3 regions of the Clostridium oceanicum genome follow, and region 3 is predicted to be linked to each of the others. Evidence: riboswitches for the same ligand, from Rfam matches in the RefSeq annotation. Region 3 holds a riboswitch; each other region holds the start of a gene.
What was found. A riboswitch is a leader RNA that binds a small molecule or an ion and turns the genes downstream of it on or off. The one in region 3 is predicted to bind cobalamin.

Region 1: another riboswitch for cobalamin. It lies ahead of ABDZ71_RS08855 (FecCD family ABC transporter permease); the one in region 3 lies ahead of ABDZ71_RS15005 (ABC transporter substrate-binding protein).
Region 2: another riboswitch for cobalamin. It lies ahead of ABDZ71_RS00020 (CGGC domain-containing protein); the one in region 3 lies ahead of ABDZ71_RS15005 (ABC transporter substrate-binding protein).

The regions. Positions count from the first base shown of each region.
Region 1 is NZ_BAAACG010000008.1:590,435-598,451, reverse strand. Features, by position in the region: gene ABDZ71_RS08885 (MerR family transcriptional regulator) at 1-642, shown strand, start outside; gene cobU (bifunctional adenosylcobinamide kinase/adenosylcobinamide-phosphate guanylyltransferase) at 1,193-1,756, shown strand; gene ABDZ71_RS08875 (DUF3841 domain-containing protein) at 1,781-2,353, shown strand; gene ABDZ71_RS08870 (DUF3841 domain-containing protein) at 2,481-3,074, shown strand; gene ABDZ71_RS08865 (DMT family transporter) at 3,272-4,126, shown strand; gene ABDZ71_RS08860 (NAD(P)/FAD-dependent oxidoreductase) at 4,270-5,481, opposite strand; cobalamin riboswitch at 5,739-5,920, shown strand; gene ABDZ71_RS08855 (FecCD family ABC transporter permease) at 6,046-7,020, shown strand; gene ABDZ71_RS08850 (ABC transporter ATP-binding protein) at 7,034-7,783, shown strand; gene ABDZ71_RS08845 (ABC transporter substrate-binding protein) at 7,814-8,017, shown strand, end outside.
Region 2 is NZ_BAAACG010000001.1:3,512-11,528, reverse strand. Features, by position in the region: gene ABDZ71_RS00045 (GGGtGRT protein) at 1-355, opposite strand, end outside; gene ABDZ71_RS00040 (iron-sulfur cluster assembly scaffold protein) at 377-1,069, opposite strand; gene ABDZ71_RS00035 (ABC transporter ATP-binding protein) at 1,484-2,248, opposite strand; gene ABDZ71_RS00030 (FecCD family ABC transporter permease) at 2,248-3,327, opposite strand; gene ABDZ71_RS00025 (ABC transporter substrate-binding protein) at 3,328-4,350, opposite strand; gene ABDZ71_RS00020 (CGGC domain-containing protein) at 4,399-4,719, opposite strand; cobalamin riboswitch at 4,952-5,140, opposite strand; gene ABDZ71_RS00015 (hypothetical protein) at 5,456-8,017, opposite strand, start outside.
Region 3 is NZ_BAAACG010000013.1:218,305-226,321, reverse strand. Features, by position in the region: gene ABDZ71_RS15010 (FecCD family ABC transporter permease) at 1-922, opposite strand, end outside; gene ABDZ71_RS15005 (ABC transporter substrate-binding protein) at 915-1,823, opposite strand; cobalamin riboswitch at 2,042-2,223, opposite strand; gene ABDZ71_RS15000 (DUF2812 domain-containing protein) at 2,433-3,143, opposite strand; gene ABDZ71_RS14995 (PadR family transcriptional regulator) at 3,168-3,488, opposite strand; gene ABDZ71_RS14990 (DUF4234 domain-containing protein) at 3,741-4,160, opposite strand; gene ABDZ71_RS14985 (DUF2752 domain-containing protein) at 4,153-4,569, opposite strand; gene ABDZ71_RS14980 (hypothetical protein) at 4,893-6,026, opposite strand; gene ABDZ71_RS14975 (DUF956 family protein) at 6,640-7,017, opposite strand; gene ABDZ71_RS14970 (PTS system mannose/fructose/sorbose family transporter subunit IID) at 7,163-8,017, opposite strand, start outside.

The DNA of each region.
Region 1 (8,017 bases), on a different contig from region 3:
TTAAAAGATATTAAAAAGATTGTAAATGATAAATTAAGTATTGAAATAATTACTCAAATGCTTGTTAAAAAGCAAGAAGAAATTAAAAGTAATATAAAAAAAGAAAATGACAAGTTTAGTAAGGTTAAATTCTTATTAGAAAGAATTAAAAGAGAGGATGATAAATATATGTTAAATTATGATGTTGTTATAAAAAAAGGAGAAAGTTTAAAAGTTGCATCAATAAGACGTACTATACTAAATTATAGTGCACAACATGATTTATGGGTAGAATTAATGGGATATTTAAATGAAAGTGAAATTAAAAAAGGCAAAATTTCTATGGCTATTAATTATGATAAAGACTATAAAGAGAAAGATGTAGATGTTGAAATTTGCCAAAGTATAATAGGAGATTTAAAAGAAAGTGAAAATATTAAAACTAGAAATATAAAATCAATAGATAAAATGGCATGCACTATACACAAAGGTAAGTATGAGGATTTATGCTATGCATATGAAGCTCTTCAGAAATGGATTGAAGCTAATAATTATAAAATTTCTGGAAATCATAGAGAGATATATATTAAAGGAGAGCGTTTTACAAAAAATCCAGAAGAGTATATAACAGAGGTACAAATTCCAGTTGAAAAAAATAATTAATTTAGAATGTATAAAAATTCAGATTAATTAAATTTTCAAAATATTAAGGATAAACCAATAAACTTATCCACAATGTGGATAAGTTTATTGGTTTGCTGTTTATAACAAACCATTTTTGTATTTTGTTCTTTGGGATAGATTTAAATTATAATATAAATATAGAAATAATACCAGTAAAAAAATTGAAATTTATAATTATTTTTTAGATACTAAAAATGTGGTAATAAGATTATAATTACTTTAATTTTTTATATAAAGTTTTTATGGTATAGAAATAAATCTAAATAAATGTTGTAAAGAATTTTCTGAAACATAATAGTTTCAATTTAGATTGAAGCTATGATTGTTAGTAGATTTTAATGAAAATATAGACTATAAAAAGTTAAAGGGCTCATAGTTACTATTCCTTAGTTATTTATATAAATATAATTATGTGTTATAAATAATTTGTTATAATTATAAATAAGTTAAAAAATAGTTTTTACTAATATATTTATAATTAATTATAGAATGAAGGATTTAGTTAATGGATTTAAAAGGAGAATTTGAAATGAGTGATAATAATTTTGGAAAAGTAGTTTTAATAACTGGTGGAGTTAGAAGTGGTAAAAGTGAATTTGCAGAAGAACTTTTAAATGATAAAGAAGATGTTTTATATATAGCAACAGCTAAAACATTAGATAAAGAAATGGAAGATAGAGTGTATATCCATAAAAAAAGAAGAAAAAATTCATGGAAAACTTATGAAGGATATAAAGACTTAAATTATAAATTAAAAGAGTATGATGAAAAATATATACTTTTAGATTGTGTCACTAATATGATAACTAATTTAATGTTTGATGAAAAAATAGATTATGATAAAGCTAAATTTGAAGAGTTAGAAGATATACTTAAAAATATAAAAAATGAATTTTATAATCTTATAAAAAAGGTAAGAGACTCAGGGAAAACAATAGTATTTGTTACTAATGAAGTAGGGTATGGAGTAGTTCCAGAATACAAACTTGGAAGAATCTTTAGAGATTTTTCTGGTAATATAAATAAATACATAGCATCATTAAGTGATGAAGTATTTTTAGTATCTTGTGGTATACCTTTAAAATTAAAATAAAAAATTATGTGAGGAGGATAAAAATTGGAAAATAAAAATGAGAAAGTAACTTTATGGACTTGTCAAAGAAATATTGTTCTTAATACTATTAAAGAAAAAGGAATATATCATGTTAAGAAAGAGTTTATTGAAAAAAAATATAGAGAAGTAGCAAAGATTTTTTTAGAACCCTATGGATGGTTTATAAATAAAGCAGAAAAGATATTACCTAAACCTAAAGGAGCTGAATATCCTATTTGGTTATCAGAGGATCCTAAGTATGTAGGATGTTATGAGGATTCTGTTATATTAAAAATTGAGGTGGATTCAGATAAAGTTATATTATTTGATAGAGAAAAATGGAATCGTATACTTAATCTTTCTTATGTACCTAAGGATAATAAGGATTTAGAAGAATATAAAAATAAATTAAAAGAGCAAGGTATATATGATGAAACAGAAGTATATATGAAAAATTTTTATCCATTTTTGAAAAGCAAAGTTAAAAAAAGCTGGGATAGATTATTTGATGATAAGATAGTTTTATCTCAATCTAGACAAGCAGCATTATGGGAAATACAAAAAGATTGGGTAGTAGAAGTTATTAATCCTAGATAGATAATAATTAAATAAATATTAATTTAGCAATTATTTTAAAGGGCTTAATATTAGAATTATGAAATCAATAAAATATTTGTAAAATTTTTAGAAAATTTCAACAATAACTATTATAGGAGGCATAATTATGATATATTGCCAAAATGTTAAAAATAATAAAATTAAGCTATGGACAAGACAACATAAAAATGTATTAAAAGAGATAGAAGAAAAAGGAGAATATATAGTAAAGAAAGATTATATTAAAGAAAAGAATGATACTATAGCTGATTATTATATTAAGTTATATGATTGGTATAGTTCAAAAGCAGATAAAATAGTTTCTAGACCAGAAGGGGTATCCTATCCTATATGGCTTTCAACTTCAAAAGAATTAAGTCTTCAACCTGTAGAAGGTACAGTTATTTTAGAGTTAGAAGTAGATATTAGAAATGTAGTATTAACTAATTTTGAAAAGTGGGGATATGTAGTAAACTATTGGTATGTACCTATAAATAAAGAAGACGAGATAAAACATAAAGAAGAATTAAAAAAATATAATATATATGATGAATCAGCTTTAATAATGAGTTCAAAAGGAAATTTTTATCCTTTGTTAAAAAATAAAATTATAAATAGTTGGGAAAGAATTTTTGAGGTGAATGATAAAAATCCAGGTATGACTCAAGCAACCATTTGGCAGATAAAAAAAGAATGGATTGTGGACATTTTATATAAGTAAAGGTTTTATTAATATTTTTGAAATATGTATATATAATGAGGTTTTATATAGGAAATAGGGGGTATTTGCAATTTTATTACTGTAAATAGCCTTTTTTTTGTTGGACATATTTTTTAGTAAGTATATAATGTATGAATGATAAAGATTCTTAATTAGAATAATAAATTGTAGTCACATATTTGACAGGAGTGGTAGTTTTGAATAATAAATCAAAAGCAGTATTTCTTATGCTATTATCAGCACTAGGATTTGCTTTTATGGCAGCAATGGTAAAGTTAGCAGGAGATATACCTTTAGCTGAAAAAGTTTTTTTTAGAAACTTAGTAAGTTTTATAGTGGTTTTTGTAGCAAGTAGAAATAGTGGAGAGAGTCTTATATGTAAGAAAGAAAATTTTAAATATGTATTAGCAAGATCATTACTAGGATTAACAGGTGTTTTCTTATATTTTTATTCTATAAATAATTTATATTTAGCAGATTCTTCTATGATTAACAAGCTTTCACCTATTTTTATAATTATATTTGCAGCTATATTTCTTAAAGAAAAACTTAATGCTGTTAAAATAATTTCTATGGTAGTTGCTTTTATTGGAGTTTTATTAGTAATAAAACCTCAGTGGGATTTGAGTATATTACCAGCGGCATCAGGCCTTTTGTCAGCAGCTTTTGCTGGAGGAGCTTACACAATGGTAAGATATTTGAAAGATAAAGAAAAACCTGCAACTATAGTTTTTTATTTTTCTCTTATATCAGTAGTTGGAACATTTCCTTTAGTTCTTTTAAATTTTAGTAAACCAACATTAAATCAGTTAATATATCTTATACTTATTGGTATATTTGCAGCTATAGCACAAATAGCGTTAACATATTCATATAAATATGCACCTGCTTCAGAAGTTGCTGTATATAATTATACTAATATAATTTTTTCTGCTATTTTAGGATTTATAATATGGCAAGAAACACCAGACGCCTTAAGTATTGTTGGTGGAATAATTATAATTTTAGTAGCATTAGTAGTATATTTATATAATAAAAAAAATGATAATTAGTAAATATAATTTAAAAACTTATAAAACAAATAGTATTATTTGTTTTATAAGTTTTGTTTTTGTACAAAAATTACTAATTATAAGTAAGTTTAAAAGAAATATTTAAATTCTTTTATATGGATATTTTAGAAAATCAATTAAAGTTATTTATCTCTATTTATTGATACAAGTTTATAATCTTTAGATAAAATGCCTTTATATAGTTTACTTAATATGTCTCCACCTTTAATAGAAAATAATATACCATTAGCACCATAGCCTAAGCAATACCATATATTTTTATTTTCAGGGTCAGGACCTATGTATGGAAGGTTATCTTTTGTTGTACCGAAAGCTCCATTGTATTTAAAGTCTATAGAATAGTTGAATTGAGGAAATAATTTATTAAACTTTTCTACTAAGGCATCATATTTTTTTTCAGCCATTTTATTTTCTAAAAGTTCAGGAATAAAACGAGTATCTTCACCGCCTATTATAATTCTATTATCTACTGTTGTTCTAAGATATGTATAAGGATCCTCACCATCTCTAATTAAACAATGATTATGCCATCCAGTTATTTCTTTTAAAGGTGAAGTTACTATATTATAAGTAGTATATATATCACAATACTTTTTATTTGTAAAAGTGTTTATGTCATATCCTGTTGCAACGATGACTTTTTCGCAGGTTATAGTGTTATCATTTTTAGTTTTTAAAATCACACTATTATTTGAATGGACAAAATCTACAATTTCAGTATCTTCATATATTTTACAGCCCATCTTTTGAATTTTTTCTATAAGTGCTCTTGTGAATTTTACTGGATCTATTTCAGAACCTCCTGATTTAGAATAAACTCCTGCCTTTATATCAAAAGAAAAATCATAGTTTGTAGAATTTTCATCTATAAAATCAACATCAAATCCATTTTCTATTCTTTTTTCATAATCATATTTTAGCTTATCAATTTTTTTAGGATCAGTTGTATATAAAAGACAATCTTTAATTTTATAATCGCATTCTATGTTAAGTTCATTTATGATATCTTTTAACATATGAAGAGCATCATCACCAAATTTATATCCTTCCATTATTTTGTTTAAACTATAATCTTTTTCAAGATCTATAATAAAATCATCTAGTTCATATTGAAGAAGGGAAGTAGTGATTGAAGTAGAACCTTGAGATATTTTATTTTTTTCAACTAAAATTGTTTCTATATTTTCTTTTGCAAAGAAATATGCACAAAGAGCACCGGTAATTCCACCGCCAACTATAACTATTTTTGAACTTATATTATTATTTAATTTTTCATAATTTGTATCAATATCATTTCTATCTAAAAAATATGAATTTCCTCTTACTAATTTCATATATATCCTCCTAAGGTAATTTTATAATAATAGTTTTATAATAATATTATTCCAAGAATCACATGATATATGTAATGTTAAAAATAATTCTTAATAAGTCATAGAAAATAATCAAATAGAGGATTTTAGTTTTTATAAAATTATGATTTTATAAAAGTTAATAGGATTTTGAATTTATTTAAATGAGGTGTTTATTTAGATAAGCCTATATAATTAAATTGACATAAAAGAGTATTTAATATAACATTAGTAGTTGTAAAACTTAATAAATTTTAGGTGCCTTTTTAACTGAAGGGTAAAAGGGAATGCAGTTTAAATCTGCAGCAGCCCCCGCTACTGTATTTAAGGACAAGCTCTTATTTAAAACCACTATAAACGGGAAGGTTAAGAGTAAGGAAGAATTATAAGTCAGGAAACCTGCCTAATTTGTATAATTGTAAAGCTTTCGGAGGGAAAGAATTTTATAACAATTTTAGTCCATTTTTATGGTGCTTTTTTGTGATGAAAGATAAGCAATATACTTTTGTATATTGCTTTTTAAATTGCTTATTTAAGGGAGAAATAATGGTTAAAGAAAAAAATTTTAAATTAGTAATCAGTTTATGTATAGTTATTCTTGTTTTGGTATTCTTAGTATCTTTAGCACTTGGAAAAGCTAATATTTTAAGTTTAAAACAAGATATAGGTAAGATTATATTAATTAATGTTAGACTTCCAAGAGTTATATTAGCTATGGTAGTTGGAATGGGGCTTTCAATTAGTGGAGTAGTTCTTCAAAGTCTTTTAAATAATCCATTAGCAGATTCTTATACTCTTGGAATTTCTTCTGGAGCAGCTCTTGGAGCTTGCATTGCAATATACATAAATATAGCAACATCTAAAGATATACCTATTCAGTTTATGGCAGTAATCTTTTCAATGCTTGTTTTCATAACTGTTTTAAAGATAGCTAAAGCAAAAGGAATTATAACTACTTCAAGTTTAGTTCTTGCAGGAATAATTGTTAGTTCTACCTGTCAAGCTGGAGTTAGTTTTATAAAAAGTATTTCTGATGAAGATTCAGTTTCAATAATTTATTGGCTAATGGGTAATTTAAGTTCTAAAAGCTTGAAACAAGCTTTTATTTTAACTGTTTTTGTGATGATTGGATTTTTCTTTTGCGTAAAATATTCTAGTGAACTTAATATTATGACTTTAGGAAGAAAAGAAGCTATTCTTTTAGGTGTTGACTATGATAGGGTATATAAAATATTCCTTGTGGTATGTTCTATAATTACTGCCCTTTGTGTTTCACTTTGTGGAATTATAGGATTTGTAGGATTGGTAGTTCCACATATAGCAAGACTTCTTTTAGGAGCTGACAATAAAAAAGTTATTCCAGCTAGTGCTCTTATGGGAGCAATATTACTTTTAGTTGCAGATACTGTAACAAGAAGTATGCTTAAAAATGAATTGCCAGTAGGGGTACTTACAACCCTTATAGGAGGACCATTTTTTTGTTACATATTTATTAATAGAAAAAATACAATGGAAAATTAGTAGGAGTTTTTTTATGGGGATACTTGAAATAAGAAATTTAAAGGCTTTTGTAGGTAAAAAAGAAATACTTAAAAATATAAATATTTCTTTTGAAAGAGGAAAGTTTTATGGAATAATAGGGCCTAATGGTACCGGTAAAAGCACTTTGTTTTCAGCTATAACTGGTATTATAAAAGATATAAAGGGAGATATATTCATAAAAGGAGATAATATTAAATACTATAGTATTGATGATTTATCAAGAGAAATATCTCTTATGTCACAAGAGTTTCAGATTAAATTTCCTTATACTATAGAAGAAATAGTAGCTATGGGTAGGTTCCCGTTTTGTGGTAGAAATTTAAAATCTAAAGATATAGATATAATTAATAGATCTTTAGAAGATACAGAACTTATAAAAATAAAAAAGAAAAAAATAACAGAGCTTAGCGGGGGAGAAACTCAAAGAGTATTTTTTGCTAAAACTATATGTAAAAATACAGATATAATTTTAATAGATGAAGGCTTTAGTAATGCAGATATTTATTATAAAATCAAGTTTTTAAAACTTATTAAAGAAAAAGCAAAAGAAGAAAACAAGACAATAATATTTATAATGCATGATTTACAGATAGCTAGAAAATATTGTGATGAATTAGTTATTTTAAATAAAGGATCCGTTTATAATTTTGGGAAAAGTAGTGAAGTTTTAAATAAGACTGCATTAAAAGATGTGTTTAATATTAAAGGGGAATTTATAAAAGATTCTTTAGAGGTTTATTAAAATATTACTGATATAGAAGGGAAGATAATAATGAGAAAGAAGTTACTAGTAGTTTTGAGTTTGATGTTTATACTTGTTTTTTCAGCTTGTGCTAAAACAACAACAACATCTACTAATGGAAAGGAAGAATCAATAAAAATTCAGGATGATTTAGGAAAAACAATAGAGTTAAAAGAACCAGCTAAAAAAATAATTTCACTTTATTCTGCACATACTGAAAATTTATTTTCACTC
Region 2 (8,017 bases), on a different contig from region 3:
AACATTTAGTTTCTTCTCTTAAAAGCATAGCTGCTAAGTTACCATGTCCTAAACCAACTTTTCTGTCATCTGCAACTGATCCTGGGATACAAAAAGCTTGAAGACCTTCTCCTAAAACTTCAGCAGCATCAGCAGCTTTAGTACATCCTTTTTTTATAGCTATTGCAGCACCTAATGTGTATGCCCAACAAGCATTTTCAAAGCATATTGGTTGAGTTGATTTAACGATATCGTAAACGTTAATTCCTTTTTCATCACATATTGCTTTAGCTTCTTCTATATTTTTCATACCATACTTTTCAAGTACAGGAGTTATTTGATCAATTCTTCTTTCATAACTTTCAAATAGTGCCATTTCATTCTTCCTCCTTATATATTATTCGTGTCTTGGATCTATAACTTTTACAGCATCATCAAATCTACCATATTGTCCAGTAGCTTTTTCTTTAGCTTCGTTAGCATCCATTCCTTTTCCTATCATTTCCATCATTTTTCCAAGATGAACAAATTTATATCCTATAACTTCATCATTTTCATCTAAAGCTACATTTGTAACATAACCTTCAGCCATTTCTAAATATCTAGTACCTTTAGCTTTTGTTCCATACATAGTACCAACTTGGCTTCTTAAGCCTTTTCCTAAGTCTTCAAGACCTGCTCCTATTGGTAGACCACCTTCTGAGAAAGCAGTTTGAGTTCTTCCGTATACTATTTGTAAAAATAGTTCTCTCATTGCTGTGTTTATAGCATCACAAACTAAGTCTGTGTTTAATGCTTCAAGAATAGTTTTTCCTGGAAGTATTTCTGATGCCATTGCTGCTGAGTGAGTCATTCCTGAACATCCTATTGTTTCAACTAAAGCTTCTTGTATAATACCATCTTTAACATTTAAAGTAAGTTTACAAGCACCTTGTTGTGGAGCACACCAACCTATACCATGTGTTAATCCTGATATATCTTTTACCTCTTTTGCGCGAACCCATTTTCCTTCTTCTGGAATTGGAGCTGATTGATGATTTGCTCCTTTAGTTATAGGGCACATTCTCTCAACTTCTGTTGAATAAATCATATTTTGTTCTCCTTCCTGTATTTAAATGAATTATTACTATAATAAATTATATTATTATAATTTTTACTGTATACACCTTTAGGACCCACAGGGACTTTTAAGTTCCCACTATAAGCATGATCCTATTTGTCATTTTTCCTGACTATTCTATTGTAATAAATATACTCCATTAGTACAATAACATTTCAACAAAAAAATTGTAATTAAAACATTTACATAATAATTTTTTTGGATAAAATACATATTAAATTGATATTTTTAGGATTAATTACAATATATGTATTTATTTTTATGTAAGTTAAAAAGAAAAATTATATAATTTAGGATTTAAAATTCTATAACTTTTATAACAAATTTTTAAATCAATCTTAAAAACAAATAATTTAGTATTAATTTTATATAATTTTTATAACTTTATATTTTTTTATATATTATATTTAAAATTCCTGTTTCTTTATCTTCTAAAATTTTTGCTTCAACTTCATATAGGTTTTTTATTAGTTTTGATGTTAAAACTTCTTTTGGTGTGCCATATGCTATAATTTCGCCTTTTTTTATAGCATATATTTTATCACAATAAAGAGCAGCTATATTAAGATCATGAATAGCTGATATTACTGTAAGTCCTAAATTTTTAACCCTAGACATAAATTGAAGCTGATTTTTTATATCTAGATGATTTGTCGGTTCATCTAAAACAATACATTCTGTTTTTTGTGCTAAAGCTCTAGCAAGAATTATCCTTTGTTTTTCTCCTCCAGATAATGTTTCAAAACTTCTTTTCTCGTAATCTAACATCCCTACCTTTTGTAAAGATTCTCTCATAATTTCATAATCTAATTCATTATCTTTTTCTATAAACTTTTTGTGTGGAGCTCTTCCCATAAGAACCATATCTGATACTTTAAAATCAAAATTATAATTATTTTCTTGAGATACTACTGCCATTTTTTTAGCATTTTCTTTCATGGAAATTTTATTTATATTAGTTTCATCTATATATATAGTTCCCTTAAATGGTTTTAAAATTCTATATATGCATTTTAAAAATGTACTTTTCCCACTACCATTAGGCCCTATTATTCCTACAAATTCTTTTTCTTTCACATGAATATCTATACCTTTTAAAACATGTTTTTCACCTAAATATGCCTCTATATCTAAAGTTTTTAATTCCATTAAGCCTCACCTCCAAAACCATAGGATTTACTTATCATAAGATATACAAAACATGGAGCACCTATCATAGAAATTAATATTCCTATTGGAAGTTCACTTCCTCTTATTATTATTCTTGATAAAACATCTGCCCATACTAAAAATATTGAACCTATTAATGCAGATATTATTATAATTCTTTTATGATCTGTACCAAATATCATTCTTGAAATATGGGGAACTATAAGGCCAACGAATCCTATAACCCCTGATGAATATACTATAAATCCAATAATTATAGAGGTAAGTAATAAATATATTTGTCTATATTTATGTAAATCTGTTCCTAATGTTATAGAAACTTCGTCTCCAAGAAGCATTAAATTTAATGTTCTATACTGAGTTATAAAAAACACTGTTATAATTATTATTAGAGGAATAATTACTTTTAAGTTTCCCCATTTTGCACCAGCAAAACTCCCCATAAGCCAATATGCTATGCTTTGTATTCCTTCCTTATCACCGGCAAAATATATAATAAAACTTGAAAATGCTGAACATACAGTACTTAATGCCATCCCTGCTAATAAAAGTTTCGTTGTATTTGCCCTTCCTTTTATATTTGCAAGTATCATTACCAAAATAGATACTATAAAAGCTCCTATAAAAGCAGATACACCTACATAATTACTTCCAAAAAAAGTTCCTACCCCAAGCATAATAGAAAGTGTAGCTCCAAGTGATGCTCCTGATGAAACCCCAAGTATATAAGGATCTGCAAGAGGATTTTTTACAATTGCCTGCATAACTACTCCGCAAACAGAAAGCCCTATTCCTACAACAACTGCTAAAATAATTCTTGGAAGCCTTATAATCCATACAATATCATGAATAGGTCCCTTTGATAAATTTTCTGAACTACCAATACCAAAGATTTTAAATATTATAATTTCATAAACGTCCTTTATAGATATATGAAAGGACCCAATAGTTACTGTTAAAAGTACTGAAAATATAAGTATAATTAAAAGTAAAATAGAAACAACTATATAAGTAGGGTTTGCTTTTAGCAAACCCTTTTTAATATTATTTTTACTCATTTACTTAGCATCCTTTAAATCTTTATACAAACCTTTTGTTATTGTTTTTATTCCATCTAAAGTTCTTATTCCACTTGAATAAACTTCACTTAACATTATAGGGTTAACTCTTTTTGATTTTATAGCTGAAACACTTGAAAGTCCTTTATTTTGCAAAAACTTATTTACTGCTGTATTTTTATCAATTTCGTCTCCATAATAAACAGTAAATATTACGTCTGGATTAAGTTTTACTAAATCTTCATTACCTATACTTCCATTTTTATTTGCAACTAAATCTGCTCCAACTTGTTTTGCTACATCTCCACCTATGCTATCTTCACCATATACTCTATATACTCCATCTTTTTCTACTTCTAAAATTACTGTTTTAACCTTTTCTTTTCCTTTTACAAAATCCTTTGCTTTTTTTATTTCTTTTTTCATGTTATCAACTATTTTATTAGCTTTATCCTCTACATTAAATATTTTACCCATATTTAAAATATCATCATATTCATTTTGTAATGTATTAGGCTTTTTAACTCCACTATTTTGTGATATATATGTGTTTATACCTTTTTCATGCCAAAAGTCTACATCTCCAAGTCTTTTTTCTTTAAATAATGAGTACCACCCTAATATAAAATCTGGCTGCATTCCTACAACCTCTTCTTTTGTAGGTCTTTTTTTATAATATTTTAGTTTTTTAAAAGCTTCTTTATATTCTGGTTTAACGTCATGATCTAAAGCTGCTGCTGCAACAATCTTATCCTCCAAGCCTAATCCTAAAAGTGTCTCTACTGAATTTTGATATACTGCTAAAACTTTTTCTGGTGCTTTATCAAATGTTACCTTAATTGGTTTTTTAGCATAATTATAAGTTGTAATTGTTACTGGATAATGAGAATTTTTATCACTCTTCTCTACATTTGTATCATTTTTGCTTTCTTTTTTTGTAGTTTTATTACTACAAGCAGTTACTCCTAAAATTCCTAATACCATAAAAGCTATTAAAAGTATGCTGGTTACCTTCTTTTTCATTTTAAATTCTCCTTTATGTATAATTATTTTAATTTTAACTATTTTAAGTTAATGTGTTCCCTCAATCACTTCTATGTTATAATCTTCAAATATCTTTCTTATTTCCTTAGTTCTTTTCTTTTCACATTTAACGATGCAAACACCTAAATGCAATCTTTCAACTCCTGCTTGTCCTAACTTTTTTGCTATATTAATTAAATTTTCATATGAATTACTTGAACAAGCTTCACAAGTAAAAAATGACACAAGCTCTAAATCTTCATTTTTATAAATACTAAAGCTTTTTTCTACATTATTTAAAGCTTTAAAGCATCCCATAGTTGTACATATTCCATTTATTTTTTCACATACACCAATTGCTATTTTCATATTTCACCTCTTATAATTAAGTTTATTTAATTCAAAAATTGTGAATTTTCGAAATACAGCACTTATAAAACTCTTATTAGGTAATCCCCCTACTTTTTAACCTAATAATTTCACTAATTTTTTTAATTTGATTAATAATAAGAGCCCTTTAATATAAAATTAAAGGGCTCAATAATCGCTTATATATTTTTTATTTTTCACGACCTTGACACCCCCTATCACTCGTAGAGTTTTTAGTGTATTAAAATAGGCAGGTATTCTGGCTCAAGTATCAGCATTTCTACAGCCTTCCCAGTTTCCTAGTGGCAAATATTGTAGAAACTTCTCTATTACAGCGGCGGGACCGCATGGGATTCTAACCCACTTCCCTTTTAATCAGCAGTTATTAAATATCTACTAAACCTATTTCTTAAGTATTTAATTTTTAAACTTACCACAATATACTATACTATAATTATTGAAATTTAAGCAAGTTATTTATTTACAATTTTAAAATATAATCAATATAAATTTAAGTTCTTTCTTTAATCATTTAATAAGATTCCTTTTATAAATCTATATTTAATAAGTTAAAAAACTGCTTATTAATTAATAAGCAGTTTTAAATTATTTTCATTTAATTTTTACAAATATATTTTACATTAAAATCTACAATATCATCTATAATACACTTATTCTAAGTTATTTTATATTTTAATATACTTTACATTAAATCTATTTTTTATTATTATAAACTTTATACTTGTCCATTATTTGAACCACTGAAAGCTGCAGAATATTGATTTTGTGTTGAATATGAAATTGAATTTAATACTCTTTCTCTCTCTTTTAGATTGCCTATTTGAGATACTACAGCATCTTTATAATCATTGAATCCTACTGAACTTTCTATCAAACTTTCTATAGTATTAGAATCTACTACTTTATCTCCAATTCTAATATTTAAACTTTTACTATCATCAAAGTCTTGGATTTTTACTACATCATAATCATGAATTAAAGCTAAGTAATTTTGCTCTTCATTTTCCATAAACACTAAATCATTTATACTAGAAACTCCACTAGTACTATCAAAAATTAGTTTATCCTGAGATTCATAATCTTTAATAGTATCTTTACCAAAATCATTTGAAAAGACAAAATTATCGGCTCCATTTCCACCAGATAAATAGTCGTCTCCTGTACCCCCATTTATAACATCTCTACCATCATTACCATTTAATGTATCTTTACCTTCATCACCATTTAATTCAGTGTCAAAATTCCCAGCAAGTAGAATATCATTTCCTGATCCACCACTTAATATATTAAGCCCTCTTCTATCGCTACCTTGAATAATATCTGAACCTGAATCCCCATAAAGCACATTATAATCTCCACGACCTTTTATATAATCATTTCCATTTCCTCCATGAAGCTCGTTCTTTATTGATCCACCATATCTTCTAAGACTAGTTCTATTAACATTTATAGTATATACTTCATTATCATAATCATGCCAACCATCATAGTCATCTGAAACAAAACTACTCATTCCTGCTATCCTAAAATCTCCCCCTAGAAGCATGTCGTTACCATTATTACCATAAGCCGTTAATGACCCTAATGTACTTTCATCTTCAACTTTTGAAAGTCCTATTACATCATTATTTTCTGTACCTGAAATTTTATTTGTACTCTTTAGTGATCCTTGAAAATAAAGTGATGCTCCTTCTACAGTTGAAAAATCTATATAATTTTCCTTAGCACCGGCTCCTATTATTCTAATTTCTTTAGGTTTTTGGTCTTCATTTAAAACAATATCAGAATCATCTTTCATAGAAATTCTATTATTTTCTTTAGTAAGTCTTATTTCTTCAAAACTCGAAAAACTTAAGTCATAATCTTTCCCATCGCCATTTTTTCTTAGATAACTTAAATTATTATCTTTTACAGAGTACTTAAAATCAAATGTTTGATCATCATTTTCTTTCAAACCAGAAAGATCTAATATATCTGTACCTTCTCCACCATCTGCTCTTACCTTAACTACACTAAGTGCTCCATTATATGCTCTTACAACATCGGAAAATATTGCATCATCATCTCCTGCACTTAGATTAATATTTGGATATACTACATCGGACATAGTTGAAATAACTCTATTATTTATTTCTGGAAACATAGTTTCATATTGTTTTTCCGGATTTGTTAATTCTACCCCACTTAAGTCATCAACTAAATCAAGCCATACTACTGGATTTTGCCACTGGGGATCTACCCTTTCACTATAAATAGGTTCTCTGCCTAAGCCACAAGCTCCCGGTATACAACCACCAGATGTATATCCTGATATATACCTTTCAGTATGTTGTCTTTTAAATTCATTTATAAATGCTTGTAATTGACTTTTATTATAAGATATACGAGTTGCTGTATCTATTACTCTAGGGTTTTTTACTTCTTTACCACTTTCATCTGTTATTACTTTTCTTCCTATACCATAGCCTAAAGAAACAGTATCTAATACTTTTCGTCCTCCTATATTTTTCATTCTAGCTCCTGCGGGAAGTATAGTTAATCCACTAGCTTCTTTTAGTTCAAATACATCACTACCTCTATAATAGGAAAATTCTTCATCTTTCTGTCCTTTAATCATTAAATTTGTATCTATGTTTCTTATATCATACCCACTTCTGTAATCTGCCTCATCACCAAATATTTCTTTAACTTGAGCTGGAGTAAGATATGCTGTTAAAAATTGTGTATGATCTGTATGAGCATTTTGTTTTAAAAAGTTAGCTACATTTTTTAGATTATTCTGAAATTCCGAATCAGAAATAATGTACTGTTTCATCATATTATCAAATGAACCAAATTTATCTCTAAGTTCCTCTGCTGCATCATCTCTTATTGCTTCATTATATATTCCATGAGTTAAATTTATAAGAGGAGTACAATCTAATGAAGCTATTTTATGAAGAGCATCATAAATTATTCTATCTACTTCATTATCTGCAGAATCTTTAAGCTTTTGATACTCTATTGCTGTTTCAACGGATTCAACTGAAGGCAGTAGTGGATTTAAAGCTAAAAAGAAATTTCCTACTGCTCTTCCAACTTCTGCTGGACTTGAATCCGACTTTAAATCTGCAAGTCCACCAGCTGCTGAAACTACTCCTCCTAAGGCACTTATAGCCATTCCAACTACTTCTCCTATAGGTCCTCCTGCTAATCCTACAACATCTCCTGCTGTAGCAATTACTGATCCTACCAAATCCATTATTTCGCTAGGTTTAGCTTCTCCATCTGCTACGTT
Region 3 (8,017 bases):
TTGCTATTAAATCTGTAATAACCATAAAACATCCTCCCCATATTACACTCATGGGAATAACATAACTATGTTTTGCTCCAAATATTTTTCTTATAATATGAGGAATTATTAAATCTATAAATCCTATTACTCCACTTAAAGCTACAGCACTTCCTGTTAAAACAGAAGAAAAAATCAGTAAATTCTTTTTAACTTTATATGTATCTACTCCAACTGATTTAGCTTGATCTTCTCCAAAAGATAATATATCCATCTCTTTTAAATAAAACATAACACCCATTATTCCTATAATGAAAAATGGTATACCGACTTTAACATAAGACCATCCTTTCATAGCAAAAGAGCCCATTTGCCAAAGCACAATACTTTTTATATCTTCGCTGTTTAAAGCAGTTATCGTTGTTAATATAGCATTAAAAAACAGAGAAAAAACCATTCCTGCTAAAATTATAGTTTTATTTGACATTCCCTTATCTACCTTAGAAGAAAACCTAATAATAAAAAATACCGTTGTAACTCCACATAAAAAACCTACGAAAGGCATAGCAAGTTTGCCTATAAAAGGCACATAAATACCTGATATTAAAACTAATCCTACACCAAGGGAAGCTCCAGAAGACACTCCTAGAGTATATGGTGATGCCAATGGATTTTTAAGTATTGATTGAACTACAGCACCACTTACAGATAAAGATGAACCTACAATAAAAGCTAATAAAACTCTAGGTAATCTTATACTCCATATTATTGATATATTGTTTTTATCAATATCTTTAGTTATAGGTGTATGAAATATTTTATTAAATAATATAGATATTGTATCTAATAAATTAATATTGGAACTTCCTATGGAAATTCCAACACATAAAACCAAAATCACTAAAAAAATTGATAATATTATTAAAACTTTTTTCTTATTCATGTTTATCTTTATAAATATCCTTCGACATTTCTTTTAAAGCTTTTATTATATTATTAGATGGTCTAGATGAATAGTTTTTATCTATATAATAAACATTATTGTTTTTTACTGCTTTAATATTTTGCCATCCTGTGCGGGTTTTTATAGATTTAAGGGCATCTTTTTTAGGTTCACTTGTAAATATTACATCTGGATTAGCTTTTATTACTGATTCACTATTTACAGTTAACCAAGACTTTTGGTTTTTAAATATATTTTCTCCTCCAATAACTTCTATCATCTCATTTAAAAATGTATCTTTTCCAAAAGTAAATAATGATGGAGTTGATCCTATTTCAAAATAAACACTTTTTTTACCCTTTATCTTATCTCCTATTTCTTTCATAGATTTTATTTCTTTTTTCATGTCACTTACTATCTCGTTACCTTTTTTTTCAGTATCTGTAACCTTAGATATAAACTTAATGTCATCATATATACCTTCTATACTAGAGCTACTTGGTATATATACAACTTCTATACCAGCTTCTTTAACTTCAGAAAAAGGATCCTCATTTCCATCTCTATTATGGCCTGAAGCTATTACTATATCTGGTTTTAATGAAACTATTGTTTCTACGTCTGGCGTTCTAAAATCTATTTTTTTAGCTTCTTTATTTACACCTTTAACATCTTTTGAATACTTATCTATAGCAACTAGTTTGTCTCCTAACCCAAGTTCTACTAAAACTTCTGTATTAGAAGGTGCCGTAGATATTATAGTATCTACCTTTTTAGGAAGCTTAAATTCGTTTCCTTCCCTGTCCTTCATAACTTGAGTTTTTTGACTACATCCTGTTAAAGCACCTATAACTATAAAAATCATAAATACTATAGATAATAATTTGTTTTTTAATTTCATATGTATACTCCTTTTTATTTATTAAGGGTTATAAATGCAAAATTATCATTGTTAAAAATTTTTAAATTTACTAATAAATTTATGATTTCCTATACAATAAAAAAACATACTCTTTTAAGAGTATGGGCTAAAATACATAGTTATTAAAGGATAGATTAATAAAAAAACTCCCTTACTATTATGTATAATAAACTATCTAATATTTCACCCTCAGAAAATACTAGTTTCTATAACAAGCAGGTCTCCCGACTTAACTTCATCCTACTATCTAGCCTTCCCAAATTTATCAGTGGCATATTAAGATTTCGTCAGTTTCACGGTTACTGGGGCAGTTGAAGAATTTAACTTCATTCCCTATTAAGGTAGATAAAAATAAATAACTAATCAATATATTTTAAATTTATTATTTATTTTCAATACCTAAGTATAAACACTTGTTATAACTTTTGAAATTGTTTTAATAAATTTTATATTATCAATCTATAACATTATATATCAATTTTTTAAAATTATAAAGGAATCTATAAAATAACAACCTTCCCCCTATACAGAATGGAAAATACTAATTATTAACTTTATTCTATATAGGGGGTATATTTAAAATTTTTTTTATTCTTTAGAGCTACTTAAACCTACATAAGCATTAAATGCTCCTATAATAATAAAAACAAGACCAAAATCTTTTTTCTCAACTAAACGTATTATACCAAAAAATATAAAAATAATTCCTACAACAAAATATAATTTCCATACAGCTTTACCTGGAGTTACTTTACTATTATTATTTTCATTTTTCCATAACTGATTTAATCTAAAACTATATGCACAAAAGGGCATAAAACTAAAGATAAATACAACAATACTTACCAAAAGCAATGCTAATATAACAAGAAATATAGGCCTAAAAATTTTCAAAGAAATAACTAACAAAATACCTAAAATAACAGATGAAACTAAAGAATAAATAGACCCTTTACCCATTTGTTTTTTTATCCTAGTATATTTATCAATCTCTGATTCACGATCACTATAAATAGGCTTTGTACCTTCTTCTGCTGAAAAAATGTGTATTTCATTACCCATAGAAAGAACATGTTTCCAACCTGCCTCTAAAAATATATTAAAATATTCATCACTTGCTTCATTTTGATAATCTAAGCTATATTCTATATCTTTAGGCTTATCTTTTTTTAATTTATAGAAAAACCCTCCAACTATACTTTCTAATATCCAACCTTTTTTAGCATAATTTTTTAATTTTTTCATATCACTTTCTTCACTAAAAGCAAACCCACCTATCATAAAATATTTATTTTTCATTTGGCATTTTCATCTCCCTTTAATCTATCTTAAAAAATTCTCAGCGAATTTTACCATTTGCTTCTTTCTATCAATCTCTTTCAAGAGCATCTCTTTTCCTAAATTTGTAATTTTATATGTCTTTTTATTTTGGTGTTTTTCAGATTTTAACTCTATAAGCCCTGCTTTTAAGAGTTTTTTAATAGTTGTATAAAGTGATGCAGGTCCAATTGTAACCTCACCATTAGTTAATTCTTCAACTGTTTTCATAATTAAATATCCATGGTTTTCCTCTATAACACTTGCCAGTATATAAAAAGCAGAATCCGTTAATTCGCCTACACCAATAGAATCTTTCCTTGCCATGTTATTCTCCTTTCTATACAATGTATCATTTAATGATATATCATTAAATAAACTATATCATTTAATGATATATATGTCAATTTTACTATACATCATTTTTAATATGTTTAAATTAGTTAAAAACAAATAAATTAAGTTAAAACCTTAAATTTATAATTTTATTAATATCTATATATAAGCTATTAATTTTATAGAAATAAAAAAATGACTAATGAATCCGGTACATTAGTCATTTAAAAAAATATTTAATTTTTAATTAATTCCAGAAGAATAACCAGTACTAGTTTGTTTTTCATTATATTTTAATGCTAATGCATTTGTATTCTTAATTAAAATATTCATAGCAACAAAAGGTCCTATTCCACATAAAAAAGCTCCAAATATAAACCACATAAGTACTGATGTTCCATTTTCAGAAAAATGTAACTTATATCGTGATGCATTTTCTGCTAACCTATTACCAATATTATAATACCAAAACCATGCATATATTCCACATGTAATTATAGATAATAAAATAAATTTTAAAAGTCCTCCTGTTTTCTTTCCATCGCCATCACACATTATATTAACATCTTGAGCTAATTTGTAAATAAACCAATACCCATATATACCTAATGTTAAAATAGTAAATAATATGTATTTTCCAAGTCCTCTATTTGTATTAATCATTGAAATCTCCTTTTTGTAAAAAACTATAAAATTTATAAATAAGTCCATTTTTAATATTTATATTAATAACAATACCATCCGGATTAAAAAGTCTAAATATATATATTGTTATAAATGCTACTATTCCAACAATTATTAACACCTTAAATTTTTTATCAGATATTCTATCCTTCACTAAAAATAAGAAAAAATAAATTACAGGTAAAAAAAATAATGGATGATAATAAAATGCTCCTTTAATATCTAAATGAAATAGGCATCCCCATGCTCTAGTCATTCCACAACCAGCACATGAAATACCTGTTAAAAATTTAATAGGACATCCAATTCCAATAATGTTATAAAAACCATATAATGAAACCATAATAATTCCAAATTTAATATATTGATTAATCTTTATATTTTTCATATTAATATATCCATTCAAAATTTAGTTATAATTTTTTCAATTTATTATACTATATTATTCATTATATGACAATATTTTATATTTTTCTTCTTTTATTTCTATAATAGTTCAAATTTAAAATATCTTAAAAATTTAAACTAAGTTTATTCAATCTATAAATTTTTACAAAAAAAAACGACTAATGAATCCGGTACATCAGTCATTTAAAATATTATTTTTTATTTTTCATATATAGCCTAGTAAAATATACTAATTATATTTTCACTATTATCTACCTATAAAATTAAAATTGTATCTTTTATAAAACTTGTAAACTCTTAAATTTAATTACCTTCATTTTCAGTTTTTTTATTTGTTAATGATCCTGAGTCTTCCTTACCATTTGTTTCCTCTGTAGATGTTTTTAAATCTGTATTTTCATCTGTGCTATCATTTTGCTCTTTAGAATCTATATTTTCATTTGTTTTATCCTGTGATTGTTTTGGATCTACATTTTTATTTGTTCCACTATCTTTAAAATTTGTATTTGTATTTTCATTTTTTGTTCTTGTTGATGATTTCGAATTTGAATTTTTATTTGGTTTTTCTGTTGATGATGTTGAATCTTTATTTTCATTTCCTTTATCTAACTTTCCATTTGAATCTATATTTTTATTTTCTTTATCAGATTCTTTTTTTGAATCATTAGACTTTTTAGGAACACTAGTTTTTGTACTTGGTGCTTGTTTATCATTTGAAGCTCCATTAAAATAAAATTTTATTAAAGCTCCCATAATCACAACTAGAAGAATAGATGTAATTGCTATTATTATTTTTTTATTTTTATTAAGTTTATTTTTTCTAGGGATTATTTTTCTATTTTTATTATTTACTAACTTATCAGATTCTGATACTTTATCCATAATCATTGTTAAATCATTATTTGAGTCAGAAGCTGTATTATTTTTTTTTCTATCTTCCCTTGAAATTATATTGTTTTTATCCTTAGATTTATTAAACAATAAGAATGAAGATAAAAAATTATTTTTTCCATCTATAGAATGTATTTGCTTAAAATTTTCAGGTGATCTCATTGTAATAATAGGCTTATTACAATCTTCCACATATACTGTAACTGAAAATTTATCCCCTTTACTTAAAAAAGGTATACATATATCTAAAGTATTATTTTTTATTAAAGATTCAAATTTTAAACCTTTTGTTATTTTAGCATTTTCAAATTTTAAATTATTTTCTAAACTATGTATATTTAAAGTTAGATCATGTATTATTTTTTTTGATTGATTAGAAACATGAATAATATATGAGTATACTTTTTTATTATCTTTTTCTTTAACTTTAGGCTTTCCTATATCACATAATATTCTAGGCCCTAAATTTCTCCAATAATCCAGTAATAATCCAGATATAATTGATATCATTATAGTTATAATCGCAGTTTTAATAATATTCATCATATTAACATTCTCTTCCTTACTATTTCAGATTTCCTAATAAATTATAAGTTTTATAGATAGTTGTGTCAACTAATAAAAATATTTCTATTTTTATTAGTTATTTACAAAAATAAAACTAAATTTTATAAAAATATTAACATTTAGTTTTATTTTTATTTGATGATGAAAAATTCAATATATTTATTATTAAATCTACTATTAAAACAACATATATATCTAAAATATTTTTTAAAACTACATGTAACACCCTTTATTATATAAAAAATATTAAATGTAAATGTTTTAGAATCAAGAAATTTATGAAAAATTTATAATTTATTTAAAATAAAAAAAACCACTAGTTAAACTAATGGTTTTTCAATCTCCAGCATGATGCTTCTGCAAAACCAACACATGAAGACCTACATCCACTATTTGATTAGTTGTCCTTAAAAAAGTTACCTATATCAAAGACTAGCTTTTCACTTTCTTGATATTTTTAAAATTGATTTTCTATATATTTTTTATTTTTTAATTTGAACCTTAAATATTGCAATTTAACTATTCACTAGAAAACTTTTATTATAACTTTATTAAAACTTATTGGCACCTCAAACAATCTAAATTTTTCTAGTTAACTATTTTTCTTTAATATGGATTTTACTGACCTTTTCAGCACATCAAAAAAACTTAATGAACGAACTATTCGATTTTCATCAACATAGTTTCGAACAACACGAAGTACTTTTTTAGGTTCTTTAGAAGCAAAAGTATAAGTACCATTTTTCTTAGTTCGAATTGCATATCTAGGAATCCACTTTCCTTTTAACATTACAGATGTAATAACATAATCAACTTCTTCCCAAGGAATTTGAATATATTTACCTGAATCACGGGAATTATAGAACTCAAAACCTTTATCTCCTATCATAATCTTTCCATAGTTTGAAATACCAGTAAAAGCTGTTGCATCAATTACTAAATCTACCTTTGTATTAAGTGATTGAACCATTTAACTCATACCTCTTTTCTACTTATATATACATTCATTTTTATTATATGTTTTCTATATATTTCTATCAATTATTTTTTAAAAAACATATAATAATTTTTATTTAATAAAAAGCTTAGGCTAAAAAGCCTAAGCTTATAAAACATTACATTAAACCTATTAAGTGGAAAACAATACCAGCCGCAAATAATCCAAAGATGATTAAAATTGGAGATACTTTTTTCTTTAACAATTTCATACAAATAAGTGTAACTAATAACCCTGCAAGTCCAGGAATTAATAAATCTAAGTTATTTTGCAAAGTAGTAACTTTGTGATCAGTTAATGACAAACCTGCACCTTGTTGTAAAAGAGCTTCTTTAATTCCTTTTGCACCTTCTGGAATCTTACTCCAATTAATGTAAGCACCTTTACTCAACTTAACAGATGATACTACTGGTGTAAATTTAACAGATACCCATCTGTTTACTAATGATCCTAAAATGAACATACCAAGGATGGATGCTCCTTTTGTAATATCTTGTAATAAACCACCGGATAAATCATCAGTAATACGAGATCCTGTCTTGAACCCAAACTCTTGTGTATACCACATGAAAGCCATACGAATAGCATTCCAAGCAAAGAAAAATATAATTGGTCCAAGTATGTTACCACTCATAGCAAGTGAAGCTGCTAAACCTCCTAATATTGGTCTAAGAGTAAACCAGAAAACTGGATCTCCAACACCTGCTAAAGGTCCCATCATACCAACTTTAACACCTTGAATAGTTACATCGTCTATTTCCATACCGTTTGCACGGTCTTCTTCTAAAGCTAATGTTACACCAAGAACTGGTGAAGCTACATATGGGTGAGTGTTAAAAAACTCTAAGTGACGTTTTAATGCAGCTGCTCTTTCTTCTTTAGTTTTATATAATTTCTTGATTGCTGGAATCATAGCAAATGCCCAACCACCATTTTGCATTCTTTCATAGTTCCAAGAACCTTGAAGGAAAAA